4 regions of the Micromonospora sp. CA-269861 genome follow, and region 2 is predicted to be linked to each of the others. Evidence: riboswitches for the same ligand, from Rfam matches in the RefSeq annotation. Region 2 holds a riboswitch; each other region holds the start of a gene.
The links. Region 2 has a riboswitch for cobalamin ahead of ACQP0U_RS19370 (acyl-CoA thioesterase). Riboswitches for the same ligand answer to the same signal wherever they lie in the genome.
Positions count from the first base shown of each region.

Region 1 (7,032 bases), 690 kb from region 2:
AGGTAGTGGTGGCTGGGCGGCAGGTCCGGGTCGTGGTAGATGGCGATCGGGTTCTCCCCGAAGCCGCGGGGCGGTTGGATCAGCAGCACCACGTTGCCGAAGCGCAGACCGGCGAGCACGATGTCACCACCCTCGGTGTACAGCTCACCCGGCGGCTCACCCCAGTGCTCCCGCATCCGCTCGCGCAGCTCGGCCGGGACCTGGTCGAACCAGCGCCGGTACGTCGGCCCCGGTATCCGGGCCTCGGCGGCGGCCAACTGCTCCGGGGTGAGCCACTCCACGTCGTGACCACCGGCGGCGATCAGCGCGTGGATCAGCGCGTCGCCGTCGTCGGGCGGCGGCGCGTCACCCAGGTCGTAGCCGGCCTCGGCCAGCGCGGCGAACAGCCGGACCGCCGAGGCCGGGGTGTCCAGGCCGACCGCGTTACCGACCCGGGAGTGCTTGGTGGGGTACGAGCTGAGCACCACGGCGACCCGCTTGTCGGCGTGCGGGACGTAGCGCAGCCGGGCGTGGCGCACCGCGATCCCGGCGACCCGGGCGGCCCGCTCCGGGTCGGCGGCGTAGACCGAGAGCCCGTCGGCGTCGATCTGCTTGAACGAGAACGGCACGGAGACGATCCGGCCGTCGAACTCGGGGATGGCCACCTGCATGGCGGCGTCCAACGGGGACAGCCCGGCGTCACTGTCGGCCCACTGCGCGCGGGTGCTGGTGAGGCAGAGCGCCTGGATGACCGGCACGTCCAGGGCGGCCAGGGCGCCGACGTCCCAGGCGTCCTCGTCGCCGCCGCCGGAGGCGTCCGCGGCGACCGCACCGCCGGCCGCGAGCACCGTGACCAGCAGCGCGTCACAGCGGGCGAAGAGCCCGAGTGGGCCGGTGCCCGCGGTCAGCCCGCGCAGCGAGCCGCAGAAGATCGGCAGCGGGTTGCCGCCGGCCCTGTGGACCGCGTCCGCGAGCACGTCGACGAAACCGGTGTTGCCGGCGAGGGCGTGCGCCCGGTAGAAGACGATCCCCACGGTGGGCCGGTCCGGGTCGGCGGGGTGTTCGCCGTGCACGCCGTACGCCGGGGTGGGCGCGGGCGGGGTGAACCCCTCACCGGTGAGCAGCACCGTGTCGGACAGGAACCGGGCCAACTGCCCCAGGTTGTCCGGACCGCCCTCGACCAGGTAGGCCAGCGCCTGGGTGACGACCCCGGACGGCACCGTGGAGATGGCCATCAGCTCCGCGTCGGGTAGCGCCTCACCGCCGAGCACGACCGTCGGCACTCCGGTGGCGAGCACCGCGGCGAGGCCGTCCGGCCACGCCTGCCGACCGCCGAGCAGGCGTACGACGACGAGGGCAACCCCGTCGAGGAGAGCGGGCACCTCCTCGACTGTGACTCGCGCGGGGTTGGCCAACAGGTAGTCGGCGCCGCTGGCGCGGGCGGCCAGCAGGTCGGTGTCGGCGGTGGACAGCAGCAGAATGCGCACGGCAGGCTCCGGAAAGTGACGCCCTGGGGCCCAGAGGGGGCGACCGGGACGATGCGGGTGGGTACGGCGTCAGCCGGTACGACGGCCCGGGTGAACGGCGCGCCGACGCGGGGCGTCGGGGCCGGTCAGCGTCGGGGCGGTCGGCTCAGCGGTGCCGGTGGCCGGTGCCCTGGAGCGCAATACGACGATAGTCGTCGATGAATGAGACGCCGTGCGTCATCGGGTCCTCCTCGGGTGTCCACGCCCTGGGGTACGTCCCGACGGCCGAAGTATCCTGGCTTCCGGATCGACGCTCTCCCCCGGCCTTCCAACCGCAGACACACGGCCGTGACTCACGAGGGGGGATCGCTCCCCGGTGACAGTGGCGGGACCGCGTCGGAATTGCACCGACTTCCTTCACTGCCGTCAGGCCGCGAATGCTGCCACACCGCCGCGTCGCCGGTCAACGCGGACCCCGGCGTCGCACGCCCACGCCCACCACATTGACCTGGGAAAATATCGGCGTGCGGGGTTGTCTCTGGCCGCTACGGCGGGCTGTTGAGCTCGTTGGTCGGCGAAGTGGCCTCCTGGCGGGCAGTGTCTGTGCGACGCCCTTTGGAGCTGATGTCGTAGACGATTCAGCACCGATCCGGTCAGCCCTGGGGTTCCTCGTGCCCAGAACGGCGCGGCCGGCGCGTCAGCGACAGCCAGCCGAGGAAACGCGTGTGCAGCACAGCAACGTCGGGGCGACCGCCGAGACTGTACAAGTCGTGGATGGCCTCGTTCATGCAGGACGTCAGGTAGAGAGCCAGCGCCAGCGAGTGGCCGTAGAACTCGGCGACGAGATCGAGTTGCGCGCGGGAGCACGGCCACGCGGCGGCGCAGTTGCGGCACAACCAGGCAGGGCGCATGGGTGGGTGCGGACGGGACCGGAGACTCACACCACGACCCTGCTCACCGCGACCGCCGCCATCCATCCCAGTGGGTGATTCCTCAACGGATAAGTTTTCTTCCGCCCTCCGGATGTCCTTTCGGCGCGGCCATCCGACGACTGGATAGGCTGGCCTTCACCCTCGAGCAGGAAGGGAGCCATCCGTGAGCGTCCGGACAACTGCCGCGCTCACCATCTCCGACCTGCTGTGGAGCAGCGCTGACATGCTCGATGCTTTAGCGGCTCGCGACGTCGCTCAGGTGTTCCGCCTCGTTCAGCGAGCCACCCACGCAAGCCAAACCACCCTCGGTGTCGCCACCGGGCTCAGCCAGGCTCAGGTCAGCGAGATCACCAGCGATGCCCGCCGGGTCAGCAGCATCGACGTCCTCACCCGCATCTGCGCCGGCCTGTCGATGCCGCGCCACGCACGCATGACCCTCCTGCTCGGCGAACGCGACCAGATGCCGGCCGAGCGGGACGTCAGTGGCTCGCAGGCCGGGAAGGCTGCGCGGGACCAGTGCGCCGATGTCACCGCCATCTATTCCAGTCGGTCAGATTTTGTTGCGGAGCTGCCTCCGCACGTCCTCTTCGACCGCGCCACGGACATCCGGGCGTCCGGCCTGTCGCTCAACGTCATTTGTCAGCAGTACGCCGACAACCGCCTCTTGAAGCTCCTCGCCGCCGGCACCCGCCTCCGTTGCCTGTTCCTCGATCCAGCCGGCGAGGCGATCAGGCGGCTGGAGCGTGAGGACGACTATCCGGACGGACACCTGAGCGCGCTCACCGAACTCAACATCCAAAATCTTGCCCGCCGAATTCGTGACCGGCTCCCGGCAGATGCCCGAGACCACCTCGCCATCGGCGTATACGACGAGTCCATTCGCGCCAACGTGCTTCTGATCGATGACCGACTCTGCGTCGTTCAGCACTACCTACCGCAGATGCGGGGCGTCGACTGCCCGACGATGATCATCGAGCGCAGCGCAGGCCCCGCCGGCCTCTACCCGATATTCAACGAGATGTTCAATTCGCTCTGGGATCGCAGCCGCCAGCTATGACCGACCACGCCCGCCTCCTTCCCCTCGCGCAGGAGGCCGTCAACCTGGCGCACGACCTGATGCGGACGCTTCGGCCCGGTGCGCTGACCTTCAAGGGTGACCGCGACATGGCTTCCGAGTTGGACTACGCCATCGAGCGACGGGTTCGCGAACATCTGGCCGCCAAGGCGCCTGACATCGGGTTCCTCGGCGAGGAGTACGGCAGCAGCGGCGACACCAGCACTCTCACCTGGGCGCTCGATCCAGTCGACGGCACCGTCAACTTCATCCACGGCTCACCCCTGTGCGCGATCTCGCTCGGCCTCATCCACGGCACACATGCCGTCCTCGGCGTCATCGACGTCCCATTCCTCGGCACCCGCTACCACGCCGTCAAGGGGCACGGTGCCTACGCCGACAACCAACGCATCCACGCCAGCCAGGTCACCGATCTCAGGGACGCCGTCGTCGCCATCGGCGACTATGCAGTCGGTGCTGATGCCAGCCGGAAGAACACCGAGCGACTCGCCATCACTGAGCAGCTCACCCAGCACGTCCAACGGATACGCATGCACGGTTCCGCCGCAATCGACCTCGCCTGGTTGGCTCACGGCAGGATCGACGCGTTCATCATGCTCAACAACAAGCCCTGGGACACCGTCGCAGGCGTCGTGGTCGCCCGAGAGGCTGGCGCTCTGGTGGTCGACATCGACGGAGCGCAGCACAGCATGGACGCTGTAGCCACCGTCGGTGGCAGCAAGTTGATTCTGCCGCCCATCCTCACGCTCGTTCAGCGATCACTCGCCCGGTGGAAATCCGCCTAGGGTCCGCTTTCGGCTACCTGCGGCCTGATCCAAGTCACTGGCTTTCTGGGCTGTCGGTCGGCCATACCGCTTCCAGGCCCTGGTCGGTGGCGTAGAGCAGGTACGGCCGCAGCTCGGGGGCGTTTTCCAGGCCGCGGCGCAGCGCGTACAGATGAGCTGACCTCGCCGCCAGGAAGGGTTGGGCGGCGAGCAGGCCCCTGAGATCCGCGAACCGCCAATCCACCCCCAGCAGCTTCCGTGCCCGTGCCAGCAGTGCAACGGCGTCGACCGGAACCTTGTCCAGGTAGACGTCGGCCGTCAGCGGCAGGTCCGCCTGCGGTTCGGCGGGCAGGGCGAACCCGGAACGCAGCCACACCTCGAACGCGGGGGCAACAACAGTGAGGTCGACCTCGCCGAGACCGCCCAGGTCGGCCCAGAACACCGGGCCCCCGCCACCGTCGCACCTGAGAAAGAATCCCCGGTCGCCTTCTTGGCCGATCATGAGGTAGCCCGTGAGCCACTCACCGATTCCGTAGGTCGTGTTGCGCTCCAGCAGGGATTCCCGGCAGCACACCACCACTCCGTCGGCGACGACGTCGTCAGTGACCGACGCCAACCACCGCTGGTAGGCGGCATCCGTCCCGGAAACCAGCCGCTCGATCATTTCCACCGCGGCCCCCTACCTGTCCTCACCGGCACGCGCACGCCTGCGCCCGCACCGGCTGGCCTCGACCCGACACCCCAGCAGCCAACACCGTAGCCAGACGCGCACCACAGGGGTCATCCCCCGTCATGATCTGCTGTCGGTCGAATCTCAGCGGGCGTGGCGCTCCGGGTGGGCCCGGCTCCAGGTCCGCATCCGCTCCGGGTAGCCGGTGCGCGCCGCCTCGTACAACGGCACCGCGTGCTTGCGGGCGATGGCCCCGGCCGCGCGGGGCGTTCCGGTACGACGACGGATCCACTCGCCGTCGTGGGCGATCGCCACCACCGTGGTGTCCGTCGCTGTCGTCTCCGGTTCCAGGTAGAACTCCACCCCGCGCCGCGTGGCGACGAACGCCTCCAGCGCCGCGAGGTCGTCGCGGGTCGCCTCCCGGTCCAGCTTCGTCGGGGTCGCCTCGGCACCCCGTGACCGGCGACTGAACCAGCTCATGCCCCGCCCCTCTCCTCGACGCCCCTCCAGTGCAGCACCGATTCCTGGCAATACGCTGCACGCCGGATGGGAGACAGCTGACCCGCTTCGGGACAGCCGGGTGGAACCCGCGGCGGGTGGGCGGTGTCATGAGTGTGATCCGAACGGAGGTTTTCCCCTGGACGACGGGGTGCTCGTCACACGGGCTCGGGCAGGTGATCTGGAGGCGTACAACCTCCTGGTCGCCCGGCACACCGCGTCCGCGTACCGGACGGCGGTGCTGCTGGGCGCCGGCTCGGACTCCGAGGACGTCATCCAGGAGGCGTTCGTGAAGGCGTACCGGAAGCTGTCCCGTTACCGCGGCGACGCGTCCTTCCGGTCGTGGCTGCTCGCGATCGTCGCCAACGAGACCCGCAACCTGCACCGCTCCCGTGGCCGTCGGGACGGGCTCGTCCTGCGGGCGGCGGCAGCGGACCCGACGTCCGAGGTCGCCGAGGACGACGCGGTCGGCGCTGTCCTCGCCGGGGAGCGGCGGGCGTCGCTGGTGCAGGCCCTGCGTCAGCTGCCGGTACGGGACCGTGAGGTGATCGTCTGCCGGTTCTTCCTCGATCTCACCGAGGAGGAGACGGTGAAGACTCTGGGCTGGCCCCGGGGCACTGTGAAGTCGCGTACGTCCCGGGCGCTGGCGAAGCTTCGCAGTCTGCTCGACCGTGAGGAGGTCCGGCATGGGTGACCTCGAACGGGAACTGCGTGACCTCTCCGCCTGGCTGGAAACCCCCGATCCGCCCGACGTGACCGCCCGCGTCCGCGCACGGCTCAACAGGCCCGCGCGCCGGTGGCGCTCGCTCGTCGCGGCGGCGATTGTCGCCCTGATCGTGGCGGTGGTGCTGCCACCGACCCGGGCCGCCATCGCCGACGTCGTCACCGGGCTGCTGCGCTTCGCCGGTGTCAGCATCGCCACCTCGCCCGCCCCGACGCCGCCCGGCGGCACCGCGTCGCCGTTGCCCGGGCAGCGGGCCGTCGCCCTGGACGAGGCGCAACGGGCGGTGCGGTTTCCGATCCGCCTGCCGGCGAGGCTGGGGCCCCCCGAGCAGGTGGTGGTCGCCGACCCGGACCGCACGGGCAGGTACCGGGTGGCGACGCTGCTCTACGACGGGGGCGCGCTGCGCGTCGACGCGTTCGACGGTCATCTCGACCTGGCCTTCCACAAGGAGGTCACCCCGCCGGGAGCGGACTGGGTCCAGGTCAACGGCGACTTCGCCGTGTGGGTCGACCGCCCGCACGTGCTGTCCTACGTGGACCGGGCGGGAGGGATCCGCAGGGAGACCGCCCGACTGGCCGCCTCGACCCTGATCTGGCAGGACAACGACGTGAGCTACCGGCTTGAGGGCGACCTCACCAAGGCCGAGGCGATTGAGATCGCGCGTTCACTGGGCTAGGAACCTGGTGGGTCCGGGCGGTGTCGTCTAGATGCGGCGAGTCGTCGACGCGTACCGGAAGGGGTGACATGGGTTCCTGGGGCAGGTTGATGCTGGCATCCTCGGTGGTCCTGCTGGCGGGGTGCACGACCACGACCAGCGGTGCGGCGCCGACGGCGGGTGCGGCCGCCACGGCGAGCACCGCGACCGCCTGTGCGGCGCGGGTCGAGGCGGGGTCCCTGCCCGACTGGGCGGACGCCGGGTTCAGC
Region 1 covers NZ_CP192014.1:3,526,662-3,533,693, forward strand. Annotated here, with positions in the region: gene cobN (cobaltochelatase subunit CobN) at 1-1,466, opposite strand, end outside; cobalamin riboswitch at 1,712-1,888, opposite strand; gene ACQP0U_RS16405 (hypothetical protein) at 2,099-2,356, opposite strand; gene ACQP0U_RS16410 (DUF5919 domain-containing protein) at 2,541-3,434, shown strand; gene ACQP0U_RS16415 (inositol monophosphatase family protein) at 3,431-4,237, shown strand; gene ACQP0U_RS16420 (hypothetical protein) at 4,272-4,886, opposite strand; gene ACQP0U_RS16425 (hypothetical protein) at 5,031-5,366, opposite strand; gene ACQP0U_RS16430 (RNA polymerase sigma factor) at 5,467-6,078, shown strand; gene ACQP0U_RS16435 (hypothetical protein) at 6,071-6,784, shown strand; gene ACQP0U_RS16440 (hypothetical protein) at 6,874-7,032, shown strand, end outside.
Region 1: it holds a riboswitch for cobalamin, as region 2 does, so the genes downstream of both, cobN (cobaltochelatase subunit CobN) here and ACQP0U_RS19370 (acyl-CoA thioesterase) in region 2, are expected to answer to the same signal.

Region 2 (7,032 bases):
CGCGCGGGCAACAGCCCGAGTTCGGCCTCGGTGTCGGCCAGAGCAGGGCGGCCCTGGGTGAGCCGGGAGGCGTCGTCGCTGAGCAACCGCAACATCCGACCCAGCGCGGCCCGGTCGACGCCGGCTCGCAGGGTGAGTGCCACGAACGACGCGTGCGCCTGCGGTTCGGTGGCCACCCCGGCCTGCCGGGCGCCGTGGAACGGCTCGACCAGGCCGCCGACCGCCGCCACCGGCGTCGCGTCGGCACCTACCGCGTCCGGTCGCCCGAATTCGTCGGTACGCGTCGTGGCGATCGCGGCACCGCCGACCACGGCGCCGCCGACAGCGAGAGCCCCGCCGGTGAGCAGGCCACGCCTGCTCACCGGCCGGACAGGTGGCGTGCCGGTCACGATGCCGGGCTCATGCTCATCCCCGGCGTGGCGCTCATCCCGGTCATCGGCTCGCCGTGCCCGGGGGCGTAGCTCTCCTGTGCGCCGGTGAACGGCTTGGCCACGGCGCTGAACTGCTGGGTCCTACCGTCGGCGAAGGTCAGCGTGAAGGTCAACTCGTCGCCGGCCTGGACGGGCCTGGTGAGGTTCATCAGCATGAGATGGTCGCCGCCGGGCTCCAACGCGTGGGTGCCCCTGGCCTTGATCACGATGCCGCCCTGCTTCAGCCGCATGACCATCTTGCCGTCCTTCATGGCCATCTCGTGCAGCTCCATCGGAGACAGGGAGGTCGTGGCACCCGTCACCGTGACATCGGTGTCGCCGTCGTTGACCAGGGTCCCGAAGGCCGCCGTCATGCCCTTGTCGGCCGCCTTCACCCACGGGTCACGAATGCCGAGCAGGCCAGCATCCGGGTTGGCCGAGGTCGACGCGGACGGGCCCGCCTGCGCGTTCGACGGAGAGCCGGACGCGCCACAACCGGCGGCGCCAACCGTCAGGATCGCGGCGGCGAGGACGGCGGCCGAGCGGCGGCGCGGACCCAGTGGGCTGGTGCTGAGCATGTGTTCTTCCTCCGATGGTTGCTGCTGGCTGGTTGGTCGGCCGCAGCACGGAGAAAGTTCCAGGCTCAGGGCACGTTGATCGTGTACTCGGCGGTGTGCACCTTGCCGGCGACCTGGAAGTCGAAGAAGGCCCGGTACCGGCCTGAACTCGGTGCGGTCAGCCAGAACTTGACAGTCCCGTCGACCAACTCCGGCTCGGGGTGGACGTGCACGTAGCCGAGGTCGCCCTCACGAACGACGACCAGGTGCCCGTACGCGCCCAGGTACCGCTCCAGCTGCGCGGGCGTGGCCGAGTCGGCGGGGTTGACCTGGAAGTGGATCGGCGCCGTCGCCCCCACCGTCGGGTTGCCGGTCATCGACACCGCGTACGGACCAGCCGTCGCCTGGGCCTGCACCGGCGGCAGCGCGGTCGGGCTGTGCGCGCCGGGCACGGTGTGGTCGACACCCAGCACGAGGGGCTGCTGCGTGCCGTTGGCCGCGGTGACGGAGAAGTCGGCGTAGACGCGGTAGCCGCCGGGTCGGGCCAGCGTCAGGGGGACGCTCCAGGTGCCGTCTGCTGCCATCGTCGGATGCAGGTGCTGGTAGCCGGTCAGGTCGCGGCCCACCACGATCAGGTGCAACGGCTTGTCGTGGACGACCGCGAAGCGGGTCGCCGCCTGCCTGTCGGTCCCGACGATCCGGAACCGGTAGTCCGCGCGTACGCCAGGCGGTTGGGTTCGTTCCAGCGGTTGCAGCGTGTACCCGCCGGCGCTGACGGTCGTTCCGGTGGCCAGCGCCTCGCCCGTTGCGCCGTCGCCCCTGTGCGTGTGCGGTCCGGTGCCCGCCGGGTGTTGGTGTCCGTCGTTCGCGGCTACCGCCGGGCCGGAGGCGGGCGGACCGCCCGCCGACTGCCGGGCGGTGCCGGCGGCCGTGCCCTCGTTACCGTTGATGCGCGCCAACCCGAAGCCGGCGAGCAGGGACAGCACCAGAGCGCCGACGAACAGTGCCAGGCCGGTGTTGCTCAGCCGGGACCCGGGCGTCGCGGTGACGAGGTCCGGGTCGGGCGATGCTCCGAAGTCGACGGGCGGTCGGCTGTCCGTCGTGGCGGGGGTCGTCGCGTCCGCAACGGTCGCAGTCCTGGCGCGTGCGGTTCTGCTACCGGCGACCTTGGCACTGGCGACCTTGGCACTGGCGACCTTGGCACTGGCGGTCTTCGTGCCGGGGGTTCTGGTCCCGGGGCGGGTACCGGCGCCGCGTCGGCCGGATGTTCCCGGTGCGGTACGGCCCCGACCGGTGGGCCTGCCAGTGGGGGACGTCCGCCGACGCCAGACGACGAATCCGGCCGCCGCGACCGCTGCCGCGACCGCCGCCAGGCCGGTCCACGCGAGCGCTCCGGGGCCGCTCTCATCCGCCGAGTCGCTCGGCGGGGCCGCTGCCGCGGACGGCGGGACCGCCGTCTCGGCCGCGACTGTCGGCACTGCCGAGACCTGCCCGGAGGACCCGTGTTGCTCGGCGGTGGCCAACAGGGCCGGGTCTGGCTGGGTCGTCGGCGGACTCCACCCCTGCGGCGCTGCCGTCACCCGCCCGTTGTAGCGGAAGGTCAGGGTGCCGCGTACGGGGTCGCCGTCCGAGGCGACCGACAGGTAACTCACCGAGTACTCGCCCTTGGCCGGCAGGTGCGTCACCGCCACCGTCGCGGGAAACCCGGTCGTGTACTCCCGTGGCTCGAACTGGCCGTTGACCAGGAAGTACTCCCGCACCGGCTTGTCCAGCGGCTTCGGCTCCCCGTACGACCAGCCGTTGTCGACCCGGATGCCGCCCGGGGCGGTGATCGTGAAGAACGCGTTGGAGGCGGCCTTCTCGGTGAAGTACAGCTGCACCGACGTCAACGGCTCGCTCACCGTGGCGCCCCCCGCCGGCGTGGACATCGCCAGGGTCCCGTGGGCTCCGGCGGGTTGGGCGGACGCGAGCAGAGCGACCGCCGAGGCGAGGAGGAGCGCGAGGAGGCTCGAGAGCACCCGCACCGGAGTCTGGGGGAGACGATGCATCTGAATATCCTCGCCGTAGTGAGACTTTTTTCAAGAGGCGCTGGACTTTTTCCTCGGATGGCAAAAGCCGAGCACCCCTCGGGGTCGCCTGCCGCGCTGAGTGAACGTCGTCCCTGGCCAGCTATGCTCCGCGTGGCGTTGGTTCGCCTGGTCGTGGCTGACTGGGCGTCGTAAGAGGGAACCCGGTGGAAATCCGGGACTGCCCCGCAGCGGTGAGTGGGAACGACAGCCGTCATCAGCACTGGGCCACCGGCCTGGGAAGCGACGGCCAGTAGGAGATCGGCGTGCGGCCGGTCGGGCCCGCGAGTCCGAAGACCTGCCGGCGCCGCGTACACAACCGTGTGCGCTGCCGTCGGCCTCGCGGGTGGGCTGAGCGGGTGACGTGCCGCGCGGTGTGCGCGGTGGGTGCTCCTCAGCGTGTGTCCGCGTTCCGGCGGTGTGGTTTCCCGAGGGACGGACTACCGCTGTGCACGACATCATGACGATCACCGGCCGACCACCGTCGGCGTCGCACCTGACCCTGTCGCAGATCATGGATCAGCACCACACGAACCTGATGGGTACGGTGCACGGCGGCCGGATCCTCAACCTCATCGACTCCGTCGCCGGGGTGGTCGCCGCCCGGCACTCGGACGGGCCGGCCGTCACCGCCGCCATCGACGAGACCGCCTTCCTGCGCGCGGTGCGGGTCGGTGACGTCGTCCACGTCGACGCGCGGATCACCTGGGCGGGCCGCAGCTCGATGGAGGTGGCCGTGAAGGTCACCGCGGACCGGTGGGACAGGGCGGTGCCGCCCACCGACGTGGCCACCGCCCACCTGGTCATGGTCGCCATCGACGACGACGGACAGCCGCGTACGGTTCCGCCGCTGTTGCCGGAGACGGATGGGGACCGGCGTCGCTACCGGGAGGCGGAGATCCGCCGGGAGCACCGGTTGGCCCTGCGGCGGGCGCTGCTCGACGGTGCCGAGGAGTCCACGGCCTGAGGCGGGTGGCGGTTGCGGCGAACATCCCCGGACCGCCCCCTGGTGCGGGCAGGATGAGGTGGGATTCGCCCAGCGACACGGTGAGCGGGGGTCGGCCGTGAACGACGGATTGGTGACCAGGCGGAGCGCACGGGACGTCGGAGAGACGGTCTCCGCGCTGCGGGCCGAAGCCGAACGCATGGGCGCCGCGGTGGCGGCGGTGGTCGACCATGCCGCGGCCGTTCGCAAGGCCGGGCTGAGCATGCCCGACACCCAGGTGATCATCTTCGGCAATCCGCAGGCGGGCACTCCACTCATGCAGGCCCATCCCGAGATCGCGATCGACCTGCCGTTGCGACTGATGGTGCGGGACGACGGCCAGCCCGGGTCGGTCGTCACCTGGCAGGACCCGGCGTACCTCGCCCAGCGCTACGGACTGGGCACGGATCAGCTGGCACCCCTGAACGCCCCAGCCAAGATCGCCTCCGTGCTCGACGGCCGCTGAGCGAGGCCCGGGTCGGCCGGGCACCTTCCGTGGTGAGCGGTATACCTCTGAGGAATATTTATGCCTCAGAGGTATACCGCTCGAGAGCGAGTGGCCCACTCCGACGGCGGCTCTCCAGCCGGGCGCCGGCCAGGTCGACGATCCGGTCGCTCCAGCGGCCCAGCAGGGTCTGGTCGTGGGTGATGACCAGGACACCGGCGCGCTGGGTCCGCTGGTAGTCCCTGATGACGGCGGCGACGTGCGCCTGGGTCGAGGCGTCGAGCATCGCGGTGGCCTCGTCGCAGAGCAGGTAGTCGGGGCGGTGCGCGAGGGCCCGGGCGAGGCAGGCGCGTTGCAGTTGCCCGTCGGACACCGCGTGGGGACGCCGGCCGCGCAGATCCGCGGTGAGACCGACGAGGTCGGCGAGTTCGGTCACCCGTTCCCGGATTGCCGACTCGGGCGTCCGGGTGGCGCGCAGCGGTTCGGCGATCAGGTCGGTGAGGCTCAGTCGAGGGTCGGCGGCGGCGCGCGGGCTCTGGAACAGAGCGGCGACGCGGGTCCGGAGGGCGACCGGCACGGCGTACCGGACGGCGTCGACAGTGGTGCCGTCGATGCTGACCCGGCCCCGGTCGGGGCGGTGCAGGAGGGCCAGGACCCGGACCAGTGTCGATTTTCCGCAGCCGGACGGCCCGCGCAGTCCGACCGTCTCTCCCCGGCTGATCCGCACTGTGACGCCGTCGAGGACGACCTGGTGGCCGTACCCGACGGTCACCTCGTCGGCGAGCAGGTGCTGCGCGTTTGTCACGTGGTGGCTCCGGTGGGAATCGGGTGGTGGCAGGCCACCACGCCGCCGCCGGCGACAGGTGTCGGCTGTGGCCGGTCCGCGCAGGTGTCGGTGCGGCGTGGGCAGCGGGGCGCGAACGCGCACCCGGGCGGCAACGCGGTGAGCATCGGCGGGTCGCCCGGCACCGGTCGGAAGGCCCGGTCCGGCAGGGCGTCGAGCAACGCCGAGGCGTACGGGTGGGTTGGTGCGGTGAAGAGTTCGTCGCTGTCGCGGTGTTCCACGATGCGGCTGGCGTACATCACGGCGACGGTGTCGGCGACCCGGCGTGCGGCGGCCAGGTCGTGCGTGATGAGCACGACGGCGGCGCCGTTGTCGCAGCGGCGGCGCAGCAGGTCGAGGGTGTGGTCGACAAGCGGCCGGTCCAGCCCGGTGGTGGGCTCGTCGGCGATGAGCAGCGACGGGTCGGGTGCCAGCGCGAGCGCGGTGACCAGACGCTGTGCCATGCCGCCGGACAGCTCGTGGGGGTAGCGGTCCAGGTCCGCCGGGTCGAGCCCGACATCGACCGCGAGCTGGTCGGCGTCGGCGCGGTCGCGGCCATGTGCCCGCAGCGTCTCGGCGAGCAGTCGCCGTCCGGTGCGGACCGGGTTCAGGGCGGTCGCCGGGCTCTGCGGGACCAGCCCGACCCGGCGCCCGCGTACCCTGCGGGCAAGCTGGCGCTGGCCGCAGGTGACCAGGTCGACCGGGTCGACGCCGGGGTGGTGCAGCACGGCGTGACCGCTGGTCGTGGCGTTGCCCGGCAGGAGGCCGAGCAGGGCGTGGGCCAGGACGGACTTGCCGCAGCCGGACTCGCCCACGATGGCCAGCAGTTCGCCGGCCCGGACGGTGAGGCTGAGTTCGGTGACGGCGCGCACGCGCGCGTCGCGGAGCCGGAACTCGACGCCGAGGCCGTCCACGGCGAGCAGCGGCTGCCTCGCGGCGGCGCGGGGCGACGCCGGCGCGGAAATGGTTTCGGTGGTGGTCACAGGTGCAGCTCCGCTCGGACCCGGGGATCGAGGCGGTCGCGCCAGCGGGCGGCGAGGACCGCGATGGCGAGGGTGACGACGACGATGACCGCGCCGGGTGCCAGGCTGGCCCACCAGGCGCCGGTCAGTAGCGAACCCTGGCCATCGTTGATCATGTTGCCCAGCGAGGCGAGGTGCGGTGGCAGGCCGAGGCCGAGGAACGACAGGGCGGTCTCGTGCCACACCGCGTGCGGGATCATCAGGGTGGTGGCCAGCGCCAGCCGGGGCAGGACGTGCGGCAGCAGATGCCGGGTGAGGACCCGGAGCCGGCCGGCTCCGCCGCTGATGGCGGCGTCGATGAACGGGCGGGTCCGAAGGCTCAACAACTCGGATCGGACGATGCGGGCGGTGGAGAGCCAGTGGGTGAGCCCGACGGACGCGATCACGGCACCGAGGCTGGGACGCAGCATGGCGACGATGAAGATGCCCAGCAGCAGGTGCGGCATCGCGGCGATGGTGTCCACGACCCGCATCAGGATCCGGTCCACCCGGCCGCCGAGCGTGCCGGCGATCCCACCGACCACGCCACCGAGGACTGTGGCGACGAGCGCGGCGACCGCGCCGACGAGCAGCGAGACCCGCAGCCCGTAGACGGCGCGGTGCGCCACGTCGCGGCCCAGGTCGTCGGTGCCGGCGAGGTGGGCCCAGGACGGCGCCGACCGGGTCTGGTCCAGCGCTACAGCGCTCTGGTCGAGCGGCCAGACCAGCGGGGCGAGCAGCGAGC
Region 2 covers NZ_CP192014.1:4,220,226-4,227,257, reverse strand. Annotated here, with positions in the region: gene ACQP0U_RS19385 (Dyp-type peroxidase) at 1-389, opposite strand, end outside; gene ACQP0U_RS19380 (copper chaperone PCu(A)C) at 386-988, opposite strand; gene ACQP0U_RS19375 (copper resistance CopC family protein) at 1,054-3,015, opposite strand; cobalamin riboswitch at 3,138-3,353, shown strand; gene ACQP0U_RS19370 (acyl-CoA thioesterase) at 3,494-4,000, shown strand; gene ACQP0U_RS19365 (DUF302 domain-containing protein) at 4,113-4,484, shown strand; gene ACQP0U_RS19360 (ABC transporter ATP-binding protein) at 4,543-5,268, opposite strand; gene ACQP0U_RS19355 (ABC transporter ATP-binding protein) at 5,265-6,269, opposite strand; gene ACQP0U_RS19350 (ABC transporter permease) at 6,266-7,032, opposite strand, start outside.

Region 3 (7,032 bases), 1.4 Mb from region 2:
AGTGCGGCGGCAGCAGCGCGTCGACCAGGTCGCGCAGCGGCCCGACCAGGTCCTGCTCGGAGGCGGAACTCAGCGGCTCCAGGCGGATCGACGACCGCAGCACCGCGACCCCGATGCCGGCGGCGAGGACCATCTGGGCGCGCAGCAGGATCTGTTCGCTGCCCGGTTCGCCCTGACGCCAGCCGCGAGCCGCCGCCAGTTGTTCGCTGGAACGGACCAGGACGCCGCGCCGGATCTCGTCGGCACCCGCATCCCCGGATGACCGCAACAGCAGTGAGAGCTGACTCGACAGACCCGCCGCGCCGAGGTCGGCGATGTGCCGGGCGATCGCCTCGGGCACCTGGTCGGCGGGCGTCTGGCCGGTCGTCCGGCGCAACTCGTCGCCCGCGGCCCGCAGGCACGCCTCGAACAGGCCCTCCTTGGACGTGAAATAGCGGCTGATGAGCGCCACGTTGACGCCCGCGTCATCGGCGATGTCCCGGACGGTCGTGGCCGCGTAGCCGTCCCGGGCGAACCGCTGGCGCGCGGCGTCGAGCAGGAGCTGGCGGGTCTCGGCCGCGTCCCGACGCCGACGCTGGGCCGGTTCGCCGGCGGTGCTGCTGGTCGCGGGGACAGGCGGTTCTGCTGCTGTCACGACGCGTCCTCTCTTCGCTCTGGTCGGGTCGGCGCTGCCGGCACTCAGGGGCGCGGTGCAGCCACTGAGCGCGAAGTAAACATATGTTGACTTACGGGCCAACGCAAGCTCCGGAGCGCTCCGACGTGACGTAAACGACTGTTGACATGGGCCTCCGGCTGCGCATACTGGCTAAGTCAGCAAATGTTTACATCTAGCTTCGGGGATTTCATGACCCACACCCTCGAGGAGCCGACCCACCTCGGCTCCGCACCCAGCGCGGCCCCGCGCGCCAACAGCACCCTTCTGGTGCTGTACCTGTCGCTGGGCGGCCTGGCGTTCGCGGTGCTCCAGTCGCTGGTGGCGCCCGCGCTGTCGACAATCGGAAGAGACCTGGGCGTCTCGACCGGAGACATCAGCTGGGTGCTCACGGCGTACCTGTTGGCCGCCTCGGTGCTGACGCCCATCCTCGGACGTCTCGGCGACATGGTCGGCAAGCGTCGGGTCCTCATCGGCGTCCTCGCGGCCCTCGCCGCGGGCACCCTGCTCGCCGCTCTGGCCCCCAACCTGACCGTGCTGATCGTCGCGCGGGCGCTCCAGGGAGCCGCCGGAGCGATCCTGCCGCTGTCGATCGGCATCGTCCGCGACCAACTGCCCCGGGAGAAGGTCGGCGTCACCGTCGGCCTGCTGTCGGCGATCTTCGGTGTCGGCGCCGGTGTCGGCATCGTGGCCGCCGGCCCGATCGTGGAGCACCTGTCGTGGCACTGGCTGTTCTGGCTGCCGCTGGTCCTCGTCGTCGTCGCGCTGCTCGGAGCCATCTTCGGGATGCCTGAGTCGCGGGTCCGCACGCCCGGGCGGCTCGACATGCTCGGCGCGGCCATCCTGTCGGTGTCGCTGGTCTCGCTGCTGCTGGCCGTGAGCAAGGGACAGGGCTGGGGCTGGACGGAGCCGAAGACCATCGGCCTGTTCGTGCTCGGTGCGGTCGCGATGGTGGTGTTCGTCCGGGTCGAGCTTCGGGTACGCGAGCCGCTCATCGACATGCGCCTGATGCGGATTCGCGGTGTCTGGGCCACCGACCTCGTCGCCCTGATCCTCGGTTTCGCGATGTTCGGGACGTTCGTGCTCGTGCCGACCCTGCTCCAACTTCCCGCGGCCACCGGCTACGGGTTCGGCAAGACGGTGTCCCAGGCGGGCCTGTTCCTGCTGCCCACCGTCCTGATGATGGTGGTCTTCGGTCCCCTCGCGGGCCTGCTGGACCGCCGCTTCGGTCCCAAGGTTCCGATGTTCCTCGGCACTGTCGCGGTCGTCGTCGCGTTCGCGCTGCCGGCGGTCGCGCACGGCGCGACCTGGCAGGTGCTGCTCTCCGGGGTGCTCACCGGCGCCGGCATCGGCCTGGCGTTCGCGGCGATGTCCAACGCCATCATCGAGAGCGTCCCGGCCGGGCAGACCGGCGAGGCGAGCGGCGTCAACACCATCGCGCGGACCATCGGCAGCAGCATCGGCGCGGCGGTCGTCGCGGCCGTCATCACGTCGAACAGCACACCTCAGGGGCTGCCCACCGACGCGGCGTTCACCGCCGGCTTCTGGGTCTGCGCGGGCGTCGCCGTCCTGGCCGTCTTCGCGGCGCTCGCCCTGCCCTCGGCGCGTCGCCGCCACGAACAGGCAGTCGCCGCCGGTGTCGACGACCTTCCGCCCGAGCCGGTCGAGTTGCACCTGCCCCACCGGCAGCACTGAGCGAGCGGCTGACAGTCGCCCAACGCCACGCAGGCCGTGTCCACCAGGAGTGGACACGGCCTGCGCCGTCGGTGCGACCTCAAGCTGTTCGCGGCGCGCCCAGTCGGAGCTGCCAGCGCGTGCCCTGGCTGGTGAGCCGGACGATCGCCAACGGCTCCACGTCCACCTGCCGGTACGTCGCGGTCGGCAGACCGAGGGCGTGCACGACCGCGATCCGGATCACCAGTGGGTGGGTGACCGCGACAACGCGTCGACCGGCCCCGCGCTGCTCGTCCAGCCAGCTTCCGACCCGATCCCGTACGGCCGTGACGGATTCGCCGCCGTGCGGCGCCGAGTCCGGTGCGGACAGCCAGTCCCGCAGCGACTGCGGCTGGCTGCCGGCGATCTCCTCGAGGGAGCGTCCGGACCAGTCGCCGTAGTCACAGTCGGCCAATGCCGTCTCGATCGTCGGCAGCAGGCCGAAGGCGGTGGCGGTCTGTCGGGCCGCCGCCGCCGGGCTGGACAGGCAGGTGTCGCTCACGCCGAGGTGCCCGCGCCGATCCGGATCGGCGCGGGCCTGGGCGAGAGCGGCACGAAGGCCACCCTCGTCCAGGCCGTCGTCGGTGCCGCCGAAGCGGGCCCGGCGCAGGGCGGTGGTGTGACCGTGGGCGACCAGCCGGAGGCTGGTGCCGGTCACGTGCTCGGCAGCGCGGTGGCGACCCGGCGACGCCGCTCGTGGTGCATCAAAGCCGCGAACAGCAGGCCGATGCCGGTCCAGAGCACGACCTGGGTGCCGAGCGAGGCCAGCCGGAAATTCCACAGCAGGGTCGCGGGGAAGTCGGCCGGAACCTCCTGGAAGGACGGCATCACCACGTAGGACACTGCGGTGACCAGCAGGAATCCACCCACAGCCGCAGCGGCGCGCAGCCACTGCGGCGCCTGGGCGCCGACCGACCGGTAACCCAGGGAACCGGCCCACACGGCCACCAGCCCGAGCACCACCATCAACAGGTAGGTGACGGTCCGTTGGTTGATGGTGGCCGGGTCGCCGACCGCCGGCGGGTTCGCCGGATACTTGAGGAACGGCACGATCACCGCGCCGAGCAGCGCCGCGCCGGCCAGCAGCAGGCCCGACCGCCCGTCGTCGTCGCCGCGCCGCCGACGGGACAGCAGGACGTACGCGGTGGCCAGCAGGCCACCCATCGCGGCCCCGAACAGGCTGGTGGCCAGGATCAGGCCACCGCGCTGACCCGTCCGGCTGACCAGGGCGTCCTCGTGATCGTGCGCACCGGCGGCGGGCTCGACGTGCGCCGCTGCCTCCTCGATGGCGATGGCCGCCTCGACGTGCGGTTCGCCAGCGACGTACGCGAACGCCCCGGCGAGCAGCCCGGCGATCAGACCGGCGAGCAGGCCGCGGACGAGGACGGCGACGAACGGGGGAGTGGTGGTGGTGTTCAGTGGCACGGGACACCCAGCAGGTGCCTGCCGTCGTGCATCAGCTCGTGCAGGTACATCCCGCTGCGCGACACCGCCCCCTGGTCGAAGGCGACGAGGTACGTCAGCAGGGCGAGCACGGCAACCGTCGCGAGAGCCGTCCACAGGAGACGGGCACTGCCAGCGGGGTGCACCACCGGCTGGCTGGAAGCGGAACTAGACATGAATACACGAACCTCCCCAGGGATGACGCGTCCCCATCGCAAGGCTGCGGACGACCGAGCGTCCTGGCTCGCGGCCCCCACTTGAGGTGGGAGCCGCTCACAGTGGCGCGACCGCGCCGGATTCACACCGGCTTCCCTCGCGTCGCCGCAGATAGTGGGTCGACGGTAGCGGTGCCACCTCGGGCGGTCAACCCGCACCCGCGCCAACGCGCCGGTACGTCTATCAAGCAGACCAGCCGTGGCCACCACATGGATTCGTCAGACCATACTGCGACACTGTCGGAAGCCGGTTAGGGCGCGCGTTCCGCCACTCAGGAGCATCCTGTTACCGCTAACATGGTCAACCTGCCAGATTGGTCCTGTGGCTCCGGGTCGACCCGGAGGGGTCCGGTCAGTGGCTGGGCGGGGTGTGGGGTGGACGTGAACGCGCCAGGACGGGTCCGATGACGGCCGGCGAGGTCGTGCGACGACCGGGCATCGTCGACGCGCATCATCACCTCTGGGTCCGCTCCCGGCATCCGCAGCCCTGGATCGATCCGCACACCATGGCCGTGATCGACGACGACTTCACGCCGGTCGAGCTGGCTCCGGCGACCCGCGCCGCCGGGGTCACCCAGACCGTGGTCGTACAGTCCGTCGCGGTCCGGTCGGAGACGCCCGAGCTGCTCGGCATCGCGGCCGACGACCCTCTCATCGCCGGGGTCGTCGGCTGGGTCGACCTCACCGCCGCCGATGTCGGCCATCGCCTCGACCGACTGCGCAAGGCGCGGGGCGGCGAGCGGCTGGTCGGGATCCGCCACCTGGTCCAGTCCGAGCCCGACCCGGCCTATCTCGACCGCCCCGACGTGCGGCGGGGCATCGCCGCGGTCGGTGCCGCCGGCCTCGCCTTCGACCTCCTGGTGCGCCATTGGCAGCTACCGGCGGCCACCCGGCTCGTCCGCGACCTGCCGCAGGTGCGGTTCGTCCTCGACCACCTCGGCAAGCCCCCGCTCGGGCGCGCCGATGTCGCTGACTGGCGCCGCGACCTGCGGGCGCTCGCGGCCGAGCCCAACACGACGGCGAAGCTCTCCGGCCTGGTGGCCGAGGTGGACGGCGCGTCCTGGACGACGGCCGACCTGCGGCCCGCTGTCGAGCACGCCCTCGACGTGTTCGGGCCGGATCGGCTGATGTTCGGCTCGGACTGGCCGGTGTGCCTGCTCGCCACCTCGTACGCCCGCTGGGTCACGGCCCTGGGTGACCTGCTGGACCCGCTCTCCGACGTCGAGCGGGCGGCGATCTGGCGTCAGACCGCGAGCCGGGTGTACCGCTTGGCCCCGTCCTGACGCGACAGCGGCTTCCTGACTGGGGACATAGCATGTTATCGATAACATGCTTACGGCAGCGGTCGATGCCGGTTTGGTCAGATGTATGCCGCGCGTGCCGCAGGTAACGATGGCAAAACATGGCCGCAAGACCTTGGCAACGTACGTGAATGCGTGGCATCGTAACGCCTGATCGTGGGAAACATCCGACCTATCTCTGAGGGTTGTGCGGGGCACTGAGCCGCACCGTCATCCGAGCGGGTCGGTCGCTCACAGGCGTTCGGCTCGTCGGCGGGTCCCGCCGGGTGCCGGCGCCACGCTTGGGGAGGTCAGATCCGACGATGAGTAGCGCCGAGGCAACCGCCGGCACGCAGCGCGGCGAACTCAGCGACTGGTTCCGGGAACGGATCTCCCACGCCGTCTCCGAGTTCACCGCCGCGACCGCGTTGGTCGTCCTGTTCATCGCCCTGACCTTCGCGAGTCCGTACTTCCTGACCGCTGACAACCTCTTCAACATCGGGGCGCAGACGGCGGTGATCGCCATCATCGCCACGGCCCAGACGATGGTCATCATCACGAAGGGCATCGACCTGTCCGTGGGGTCGGTCGCCGCGCTCGCCGGCGTGGTGGGCGCGATGGTCGTGCGCGACCTCGGCTTTCCACTGTGGGCGGCGACGGCTGTCGCGATCGGCGTCGGCGCGCTGGCCGGGCTGCTGAACGGTCTGCTGGTGACGGTGGCCCGGATCCCGCCGTTCATCGCCACGTTGGGCACGATGTCCGTGGGCCGGGGTCTCGTCTTCATCATCACCGGCGCGGTCGGCGTCTACGGCCTGCCCCGATCGTTCCAACTGCTCGGCAACGGGGAGATCATCGGCATTCCGTTCGCCGTGGTGATCACCGTCCTGGTCGCCGTCGGGGTCGCCTTCCTGCTCTCCCAGACCCGTTTCGGTCAGTACACCTACGCGATGGGCTCCAATCTGGAGGCGGCCCGCCGCTCCGGCATCCGGGTGGGTCGGCACCTGACCGGGGTGTACGTGCTGGCCGGCGTGCTGGTCGGGCTGGGCGGCATGATCGCCGCCTCCCGGGTCAACTCCGGCCAGCCCAACTACGGCATCTCGCTGGAGCTCGACGTCATCGCCGCGGCTGTCATCGGCGGAGCGAGCCTGTTCGGCGGGCAGGGCCGGATCGTCGGGACCATCATCGGCGCGTTCCTCATCGCCCTGGTCCGCAACGGCGCCGTCCTGCTCGACATCAGCATCCACTACCAGCAGGTGATCGTCGGCCTGATCATCTGGGCCGCCGTCTACTTCGACCAGTACCGCCGCCGGCGGCTGGAATCACGGGGTTGACATGCCATTTCGAGAGTCCGAACGAGGAAGGACACACACCATGGCGCACACCACCACCAGCCGACGGACGCGAGGACCAGTCCTGCGCGCGCAGGCGATCCTGGCCGCGGCCGCGGCGATCGCTCTGCTCAGCGCCTGCGGCGGGGTCGAGGTCCGTGACGGCGGCGACGGCGCGACCAAGGATGCGAGCGGCCCGCTGAAGCTCGCCGTCGTACCCAAGGCGGTCGGGGCCGACTACTGGAACACGGTCAAGGCGGGCGCCGAGTGCGCCGCGCAGCGCGCGGGGAACGTCACCGTCCAGTGGGACGGAGTGACCACCGAGACCGACGTCGAGGGCCAGGTCAACCTGATCCAGAACTTCGTCACCAAGAAGGTCGACGGCATCGTCTACGCGGCGA
Region 3 covers NZ_CP192014.1:2,803,288-2,810,319, forward strand. Annotated here, with positions in the region: gene ACQP0U_RS12840 (TetR family transcriptional regulator) at 1-634, opposite strand, end outside; gene ACQP0U_RS12845 (MFS transporter) at 845-2,347, shown strand; gene ACQP0U_RS12850 (histidine phosphatase family protein) at 2,427-3,023, opposite strand; gene ACQP0U_RS12855 (CbtA family protein) at 3,020-3,790, opposite strand; gene ACQP0U_RS12860 (CbtB domain-containing protein) at 3,781-3,984, opposite strand; cobalamin riboswitch at 4,020-4,163, opposite strand; gene ACQP0U_RS12865 (amidohydrolase family protein) at 4,428-5,306, shown strand; gene ACQP0U_RS12870 (ABC transporter permease) at 5,627-6,634, shown strand; gene ACQP0U_RS12875 (ABC transporter substrate-binding protein) at 6,675-7,032, shown strand, end outside.
Region 3: it holds a riboswitch for cobalamin, as region 2 does, so the genes downstream of both, ACQP0U_RS12860 (CbtB domain-containing protein) here and ACQP0U_RS19370 (acyl-CoA thioesterase) in region 2, are expected to answer to the same signal.

Region 4 (7,032 bases), 1.4 Mb from region 2:
CATCACCGTCGTGTCAGCAATCTCCCCGCCCGCGCCGATCTTGCGGTTCCGGTCGCCGAGATGCCCGGGATACCCCCTATGCCGCGACAGCAAGTGCAAGATCGCGCGGAGGGGGTGCGACGGCTCGTTAGAAGTCGTCGTCGAAGGCGACCGTGCCGGTCACCCCTACCTGGTACGCCGACACCCGCCGCTCGAAGAAGTTGGACAGCTCCTGCACGTCCTGCAACTCCATGAAGCCGAACGGGTTGCTCGACCCGTAGTGCGGGGCGATGCCGAGCTGGGCGAGTCGGCGGTCGGCGACGTGCTGCAGATACTCCCGCATGTCGGCCAACGTCAGACCGGGCACGCCGTGGCCCACCAGGTCCTCGGCGAACTGCACCTCGCACTCGACCGCCTCGGTGAGCATCCGGCGGACCTGGTCGGCGAGGTCGTCGTCGAACAGGTCCGGCTCCTCGGCGCGGACCGTGTCGACGACGTCGAACGCGAACGCCATGTGCATGGACTCGTCGCGGAACACCCAGTTGGTGCCCGAGGCCAGGCCGTGCAGCAGGCCGCGGGAGCGCAGGAAGTAGACGTACGCGAACGCGCCGTAGAAGAACAAGCCCTCGATGCAGGCGGCGAAGCAGATCAGGTTGAGCAGGAACGTCCGCCGGTCCTCGCGGGACCGCAGCTCACGCAGGTCGTTGAGGGAGTCGATCCAGCGGAAGCAGAACTCGGCCTTACGACGGATCGAGGGGATGTTCTCGATGGCCGCGAAGGCCTCGAAGCGCTCGGTCTCGTCGGGCACGTACGTGTCGAGCAGGTTGAGATAGAACTGGACGTGCACTGCCTCCTCGAACAGCTGCCGGGACAGGTAGAGGCGACCCTCCGGGCTGTTGACGTGCTGGTAGAGGTTGAGCACCAGGTTGTTGGCGACGATCGTGTCGCCGGTGGCGAAGAACGCCACCAGGCGGCTGACCAGGTGCCGTTCGGCCGGCGACAGCTTGTCCAGGTCGGCGAGGTCGGCGTGCAGGTCGACCTCCTCGACCGTCCAGGTGTTGCGGATCGCGTCGCGAAACCTGTCGAAGAAGTGCGGGTAGCGCATCGGGCGGAGAGTGAGGTCCATCCCGGGGTCGAGCAGCATGTGCGTGGTCCTCGTGTCGGTGGTGGCGTCGGCGGGGGTCACTGGCAGGCCTCGCACGACTCGGGGTTCTCCAGCGAGCAGGCCAGCGCCTCCGCGTCGACGACGACGGGTGCGACAGCGCTGACGGTGGCCTGCTGGATCCGCGTCGCGGGGCGCGAGCGCAGGTAGTAGGTGGTCTTCAGCCCGGCCTTCCAGGCGTACAGGTACATCGAGGAGAGCTTGCCGATGGTCGGCGCGGCCAGGAACAGGTTCAGCGACTGGGACTGGTCGATGAACGGGGCGCGGGCGGCGGCGAGGTCGATCAGCGCCCGCTGCGGCAGCTCCCACGCGGTGCGGAACAACTCCCGTACGCCGGCCGGCAGCTCGACGATGTCCTGCACCGAGCCCTCGGCCCGCTTGATCGCCGAACGGATCTGCTCGGTCCACAGACCGCGGGCCTTCAGCTCACGTACCAGAGCGGTGTTGACCTGGAGGAACTCCCCCGACAGGGTCTCGCGCTTGAACAGGTTGGACACCTGTGGCTCGATGCACTCGTAGCACCCGGCGATCGAGGCGATGGTCGCGGTCGGCGCGACCGCCACCAGCAGCGAGTTGCGCAGCCCGTACGCCTCGACCCGCTCGCGCAGGGCATCCCAGCGTGCCGTCTGCGTACCCTGGACACCCCACAGGTCGGGCTGGAGCTGGCCCCGCGCGGCCCGGGTCTGCGGGTACGCCGGGTGCGCGCCGAAGTCGCGCGCCAGGTCGGCGGAGGTCTCCAGCGCGGTCAGGTACAGCTCCTCGCTGATCCGGGTGGACAGCTCCCGCGCGGCAGGCGAGTCGAACGGCAGCCGCAGCGCGAAGAAGACGTCCTGCAGGCCCATCAGCCCGAGCCCGACCGGCCGCCAGCGGGGGTTGCTCGCCGCTGCCTGCGCGGTCGGGTAGTAGTTGATGTCGATGACCCGGTCGAGGAAGGTCACCGCGGTCCGCACCGTGGCGCGCAGCCGCTCCCAGTCGATGCCGCCGTCGGTGAGGTGGGCGGCGAGGTTCACCGAGCCGAGGTTGCACACGGCGGTCTCGGCGTCGCTGGACACCTCGACGATCTCGGTGCAGAGGTTGGACAGGTGCACCACGTTGCCCGGCTCGGCGGTCTGGTTGCAGAGCCGGTTGGCGGCGTCCTTGAAGGTCATCCACCCGTTGCCGGTCTGCGCGAGGGTCCGCATCATCTTCCCGTACAGCTCCCGCGCCGGGACCTGCCGCACGTAGCGACCCTGCGCCTCGGCCTCCCGGTACGCGGCGTCGAACCGCTCCCCCCAGAGGTCGGGCAGCTCGGGCACCTCGTGCGGGTCGAACAGCGACCACAGCTCGTCGGCCTCGACCCGGCGCATGAACTCGTCCGGGATCCAGTTGGCCAGGTTGAGGTTGTGGGTACGCCGGGCGTCTTCGCCGGTGTTGTCCCGCAGTTGCAGGAACTCCTCGATGTCCGGGTGCCACGGCTCCAGGTAGACGCAGGCCGCGCCCTTGCGCCGGCCGCCCTGGTTGACCGCGGCGACGCTCGCGTCCAGCGTGCGCAGCCACGGCACGATCCCGTTCGACTGCCCGTTGGTGCCCCGGATCAGCGCTCCCCGGGAGCGGACCCGGGAGTACGCGATGCCGATGCCACCGGCGAACTTGGACAGGTTGGCGACCTGGGCGTACCGCACGTAGATCGAGTCCAACTCGTCGAGCGGGGAGTCGACCAGGTAGCAGGAGGACATCTGGGTGTGCCGGGTTCCGGAGTTGAACAAGGTCGGTGAGCTGGGCAGGTAGGCCAGGCTGGACATCAGCCGGTAGAAGTCGACAGCCTCGTCCGCCGTCCGGGACAGGCCACAGGCCACCCGCAGCAGCCAGTACTGCGGGGTCTCCAGCACCAGTCGGCTGGTGGGGTGGCGCAGCAGGTAGCGGTCGTACACCGTACGCAGGCCGAAGTACTCGAACCTGCGGTCGCCGTTCGGGTCGACGGCCTGGTCGAGCGTCCTGGCGTGCGCGGCGACGAACACGGCGGTGTCGTCACCGATCAGGCCCTCGGCGTGGCCGACCCGGATCGCCGCGCTGAACGAGGTGATGCCCTGTCGACGCACCTCCTTGTCGACGTAGCCGGCCAGCAGCCGCGCGGCGAGGCGGGAGTACTGCGGCTCCTCACCGATCATCTCGGCCGCGGTCTGGATGGACAGCCGGTCCAGTTCGGCGGTCGTCGCGCCGTCGTAGAGGCCGCTGATGGTGCGGGTGGCCACCCGCATCGGGTCGACGTCGGTCAGGTCGTCGGCCCACCGCTCGACCGCCCGGACGATCTTGTTCACGTCCACGGGCTCGGTGGCGCCGTCGCGCTTGCGGACCTGCATCGGCGTCCGCCGCACTGTCGCGTCGCCGCTGACCGGGACTACCTCGGTGACTGTCACCACTCGCTCCTCGGAGTTCGAGACCTGGTGGCCCCGGACGCGAGGAGACAGACACCGGCGGACGCCACGCCAGCCCGGCGTGGGTCAGGTGGCGTCAGCCGTCCCACGCGGCCTCGGACCGCCGCCCACCCGGGTGCGGGTACGCGGCGCGCTGGCAGGTCTTCGGACTCGCGGGCACGACCGGGCTCGCCGGTCTCCTACTGGCCGTCGCTTCCCAGGCCGATTGGTGGCCCAGTGCTGATGACGGCTGTCGTTCCCACTCACCGCTGCGGGACAGTCCCGGATTTCCACCGGGTTCCCTGTTGCCTCGACCGCGCCGGATGAGCGGCCGAACCAGCTGCGCTCGACACCATATATAGGGACGCGGCCGTTGTCACACCCCACATGTCGGTCCCGGGCGTGTCGTCGGCCGGCTCGGTGATCACCATCACCAACGCGGTGGACCACGTCACGCCCACCGACGCCGGGCAACGGAGGCGGGCCCGCCGCGCAGGTGTCGACAATCGACAAAGATTTGATGTATCGAGGCAAGGGGGTCGCAGACCGCAGCCATGCGCGGTCGTCAATGCTTCGCGGCGAGGTCGAACGTCCAACCTCCGAGCCCTGATGCCGCCGCCACTCTCACCCACCAAACAGCACGATGGGCGGCAAGCCGGATCGGCGCGACTCGGGAAACATCATATGTCTAGGGGCCTGGGAGTGATCGACATCGTTGACGTGCCGGAGCAGCCCTCCGTATACTCCCAGTGATCATCTGATCTTTAGCCTAGCCGGGCGAGGAGCGCATGCCGCAGATCACTGCCGTCACCGTCGAAGACGTACGCTTCCCCACCTCCCTGACCGCTGACGGGTCAGACGCCATGAACAAGGACGGCGACTACTCGGCGGCCTACGTCATCCTGCACACCGACGGCGTCGACGGCGTCGGCGCGCCACTCGCGGGGCACGGCCTGACCTTCACCATCGGCCGAGGCAACGACATCGTCGCGGCGGCAGCGGTCCACCAGGCACAGCGCCTCGTCGGCCTGGACGTGGCGACGATGGCAGCGGACATGGGCGCGGTCTACCGCCTCCTCACCTCCGACTCACAGCTACGGTGGCTCGGTCCGGAGAAGGGCGTCGTCCACCTGTCCCTCGCCGCCGTGTTGAACGCGTCGTGGGACCTGGTCGCCCGGGTCGCCGACAAGCCGCTGTGGCGGCTGCTCGTCGACATGTCCCCCGAGCAGCTCGTCGACATCGCGGACCTGCGCTACCTGTCCGACGCGCTGACCCGGGACGAGGCACTGGCCATCCTGCGGGCCAAGGAGGGCACGAAGGCCGCCCGCCTCGCCGAGCTGGACCGGACCGGCTACCCCGCCTACACCACCTCGGCGGGCTGGCTCGGCTACGGCGACGACAAGCTGCGCCGGCTGTGCCAGGAGGCGGTCGACACCGGTTACGGCTACGTCAAGCTCAAGGTGGGCGCCGACCTCGACGACGACATCCGCCGATGCGGCATCGCGCGGGAGATCCTCGGGCCGGATCGCAACCTGATGATCGACGCCAACCAGGTGTGGGACGTCGGCCAGGCCATCGAGTGGGTCACCGCCCTCGCCCAGTTCAGGCCACTGTGGATCGAGGAGCCGACCAGCCCCGACGACATCCTCGGCCACGCGGCCGTCCGCCGTGCCGTCGCTCCGATCGGCGTCGCCACCGGCGAGCACTGCCACAACCGGGTGATGTTCAAGCAGCTGTTCCAGGCCGAGGCCATCGACTTCTGCCAACTGGACACCGGCAGGCTGGCCAGCATCAACGAGATCGTCGCCGTGCTGCTGCTCGCCGCGAAGTTCGACGTCCCGGTGTGCCCACACGCCGGCGGAGTCGGGCTGTGCGAGATGGTCCAACACGTGTCGGTGCTCGACTACGTCGCGATCTCGGGGGATCTCACCGACCGCGTCACCGAGTTCGTCGACCACCTGCACGAGCACTTCACCGACCCGTGCGTCATCCGGGACACCGGCTCGGGCAGCGGTTACGTCCTGCCCAGCCAGCCCGGCTACTCCACCCGCATGCGCCAGGAGTCGGTCGCGCTCTACCGGTTTCCCGACGGCCACTACTGGGCGGCGACAGACCCGACTACCGTGTCATCTCCGGAGCCGTACGTGATCGCGGGTGGAAAGGCCACCCCCGCCGGCCGCTAGGGGGGTCATGTCCCGCACTGACGAAGTGGTCAACGGCATCAAGCGGATGATCCTCGAAGGGCAGTTCAGGCCCGGAGACCGGTTGCCCATCGAGAAGGACCTCGCCGAGTCGCTCGGCGTCTCGCGGGGCTCGCTGCGCGAGGGGATGTCGGCCCTGTCGATCCTCGGCATCGTCAACATCCGCCAGGGCGACGGCACCTACGTCACCAACCTCGACGCGCCACAACTGCTGGCCCCGATGGGTTTCGTGGTGGACTTCCAGGGTCAGGGCGACCCACGGCACATCCACACCGTTCGGCGGCTGCTGGAGTGCGAGGCCGCGCGGCTGGCGGCGACCAGGATCACCGACGAGGCCCTGGCCCAGGCGGGGGACCTGCTCGACGAGGCGGCCCGGATGATCGGCCAGTCACCGCAGGACCACGAGCGGATCATGGAGATCGACATCGCCTTCCACCGGATCATCGCCGTGCACGCGGAGAACCCGGTGCTCGTGGGCCTGATCGAAGCCTTCGCCGGGCGCACCATTCGCGGCCGGCTCTGGCGGAGTCTGCACGAGGAGGGCGCGGACCTGCGTACCCATGACGAACACGTGGCGATCCTGAAGGCCCTCGTGGCGCGCGACCCGGAGCGGGCCCGCACCCGGATGGCCAACCACCTGATCGGTGTGGAGGAGTCGTTGCAGGGGTTGCCCGACGACGGTGACGCGAGCATTGAGACGGCCCGGCCCTGACCGCCGACCCTACGACCGCACGTCGAGCGGCCCCGGGCCGTCCAGCGAGCCGCCGATGCCCAGTGGGGTCAGCCGCAGCGGCGACCCGACGCCGTTCAGGGGCGCCGGGGCCGCCGTCACCGCTCGTCGCGATCCGCGCTGGTGCTGCCGGTCATCGCCGCGACCAGGTCGTCGGTGGTGACCTCGTCGGCGCGTAGTTGGGCCGCACGCCGGCCGAGGCGCAGCACCTCGACGCGGTCGGCGATCTCCAGCACCTGCGGCATGTTGTGGCTCACCAGCACCACCGACATGCCCGCGTCGCGGGCACGCCTGACGACATCGAGCACCCGCCCGGTCTGGACCACGCCCAGCGCTGCGGTGGGCTCATCGAGGATGACCACGTTTGTCGCCCAGATGATGGCGCGGGCCACCGCGACGCACTGTCGCTGCCCACCGGACAGCATCGCGATCGGCGTGGTGACCCGGGGGATCCGTACGCCCAGTTCGTCGAGGGCGGCGGCGGCGCCCTGCCGCATGGCGCGCTTGTCCAACAGCCCGAGCCGACCGAGTGGTCCGGAGCGCAGGATCTCCCGGCCGAGATACAGG
Region 4 covers NZ_CP192014.1:2,811,364-2,818,395, reverse strand. Annotated here, with positions in the region: gene ACQP0U_RS12900 (ribonucleotide-diphosphate reductase subunit beta) at 128-1,123, opposite strand; gene ACQP0U_RS12895 (ribonucleoside-diphosphate reductase subunit alpha) at 1,162-3,480, opposite strand; cobalamin riboswitch at 3,674-3,890, opposite strand; gene ACQP0U_RS12890 (enolase C-terminal domain-like protein) at 4,323-5,717, shown strand; gene ACQP0U_RS12885 (FadR/GntR family transcriptional regulator) at 5,725-6,447, shown strand; gene ACQP0U_RS12880 (ATP-binding cassette domain-containing protein) at 6,564-7,032, opposite strand, start outside.
Region 4: it holds a riboswitch for cobalamin, as region 2 does, so the genes downstream of both, ACQP0U_RS12895 (ribonucleoside-diphosphate reductase subunit alpha) here and ACQP0U_RS19370 (acyl-CoA thioesterase) in region 2, are expected to answer to the same signal.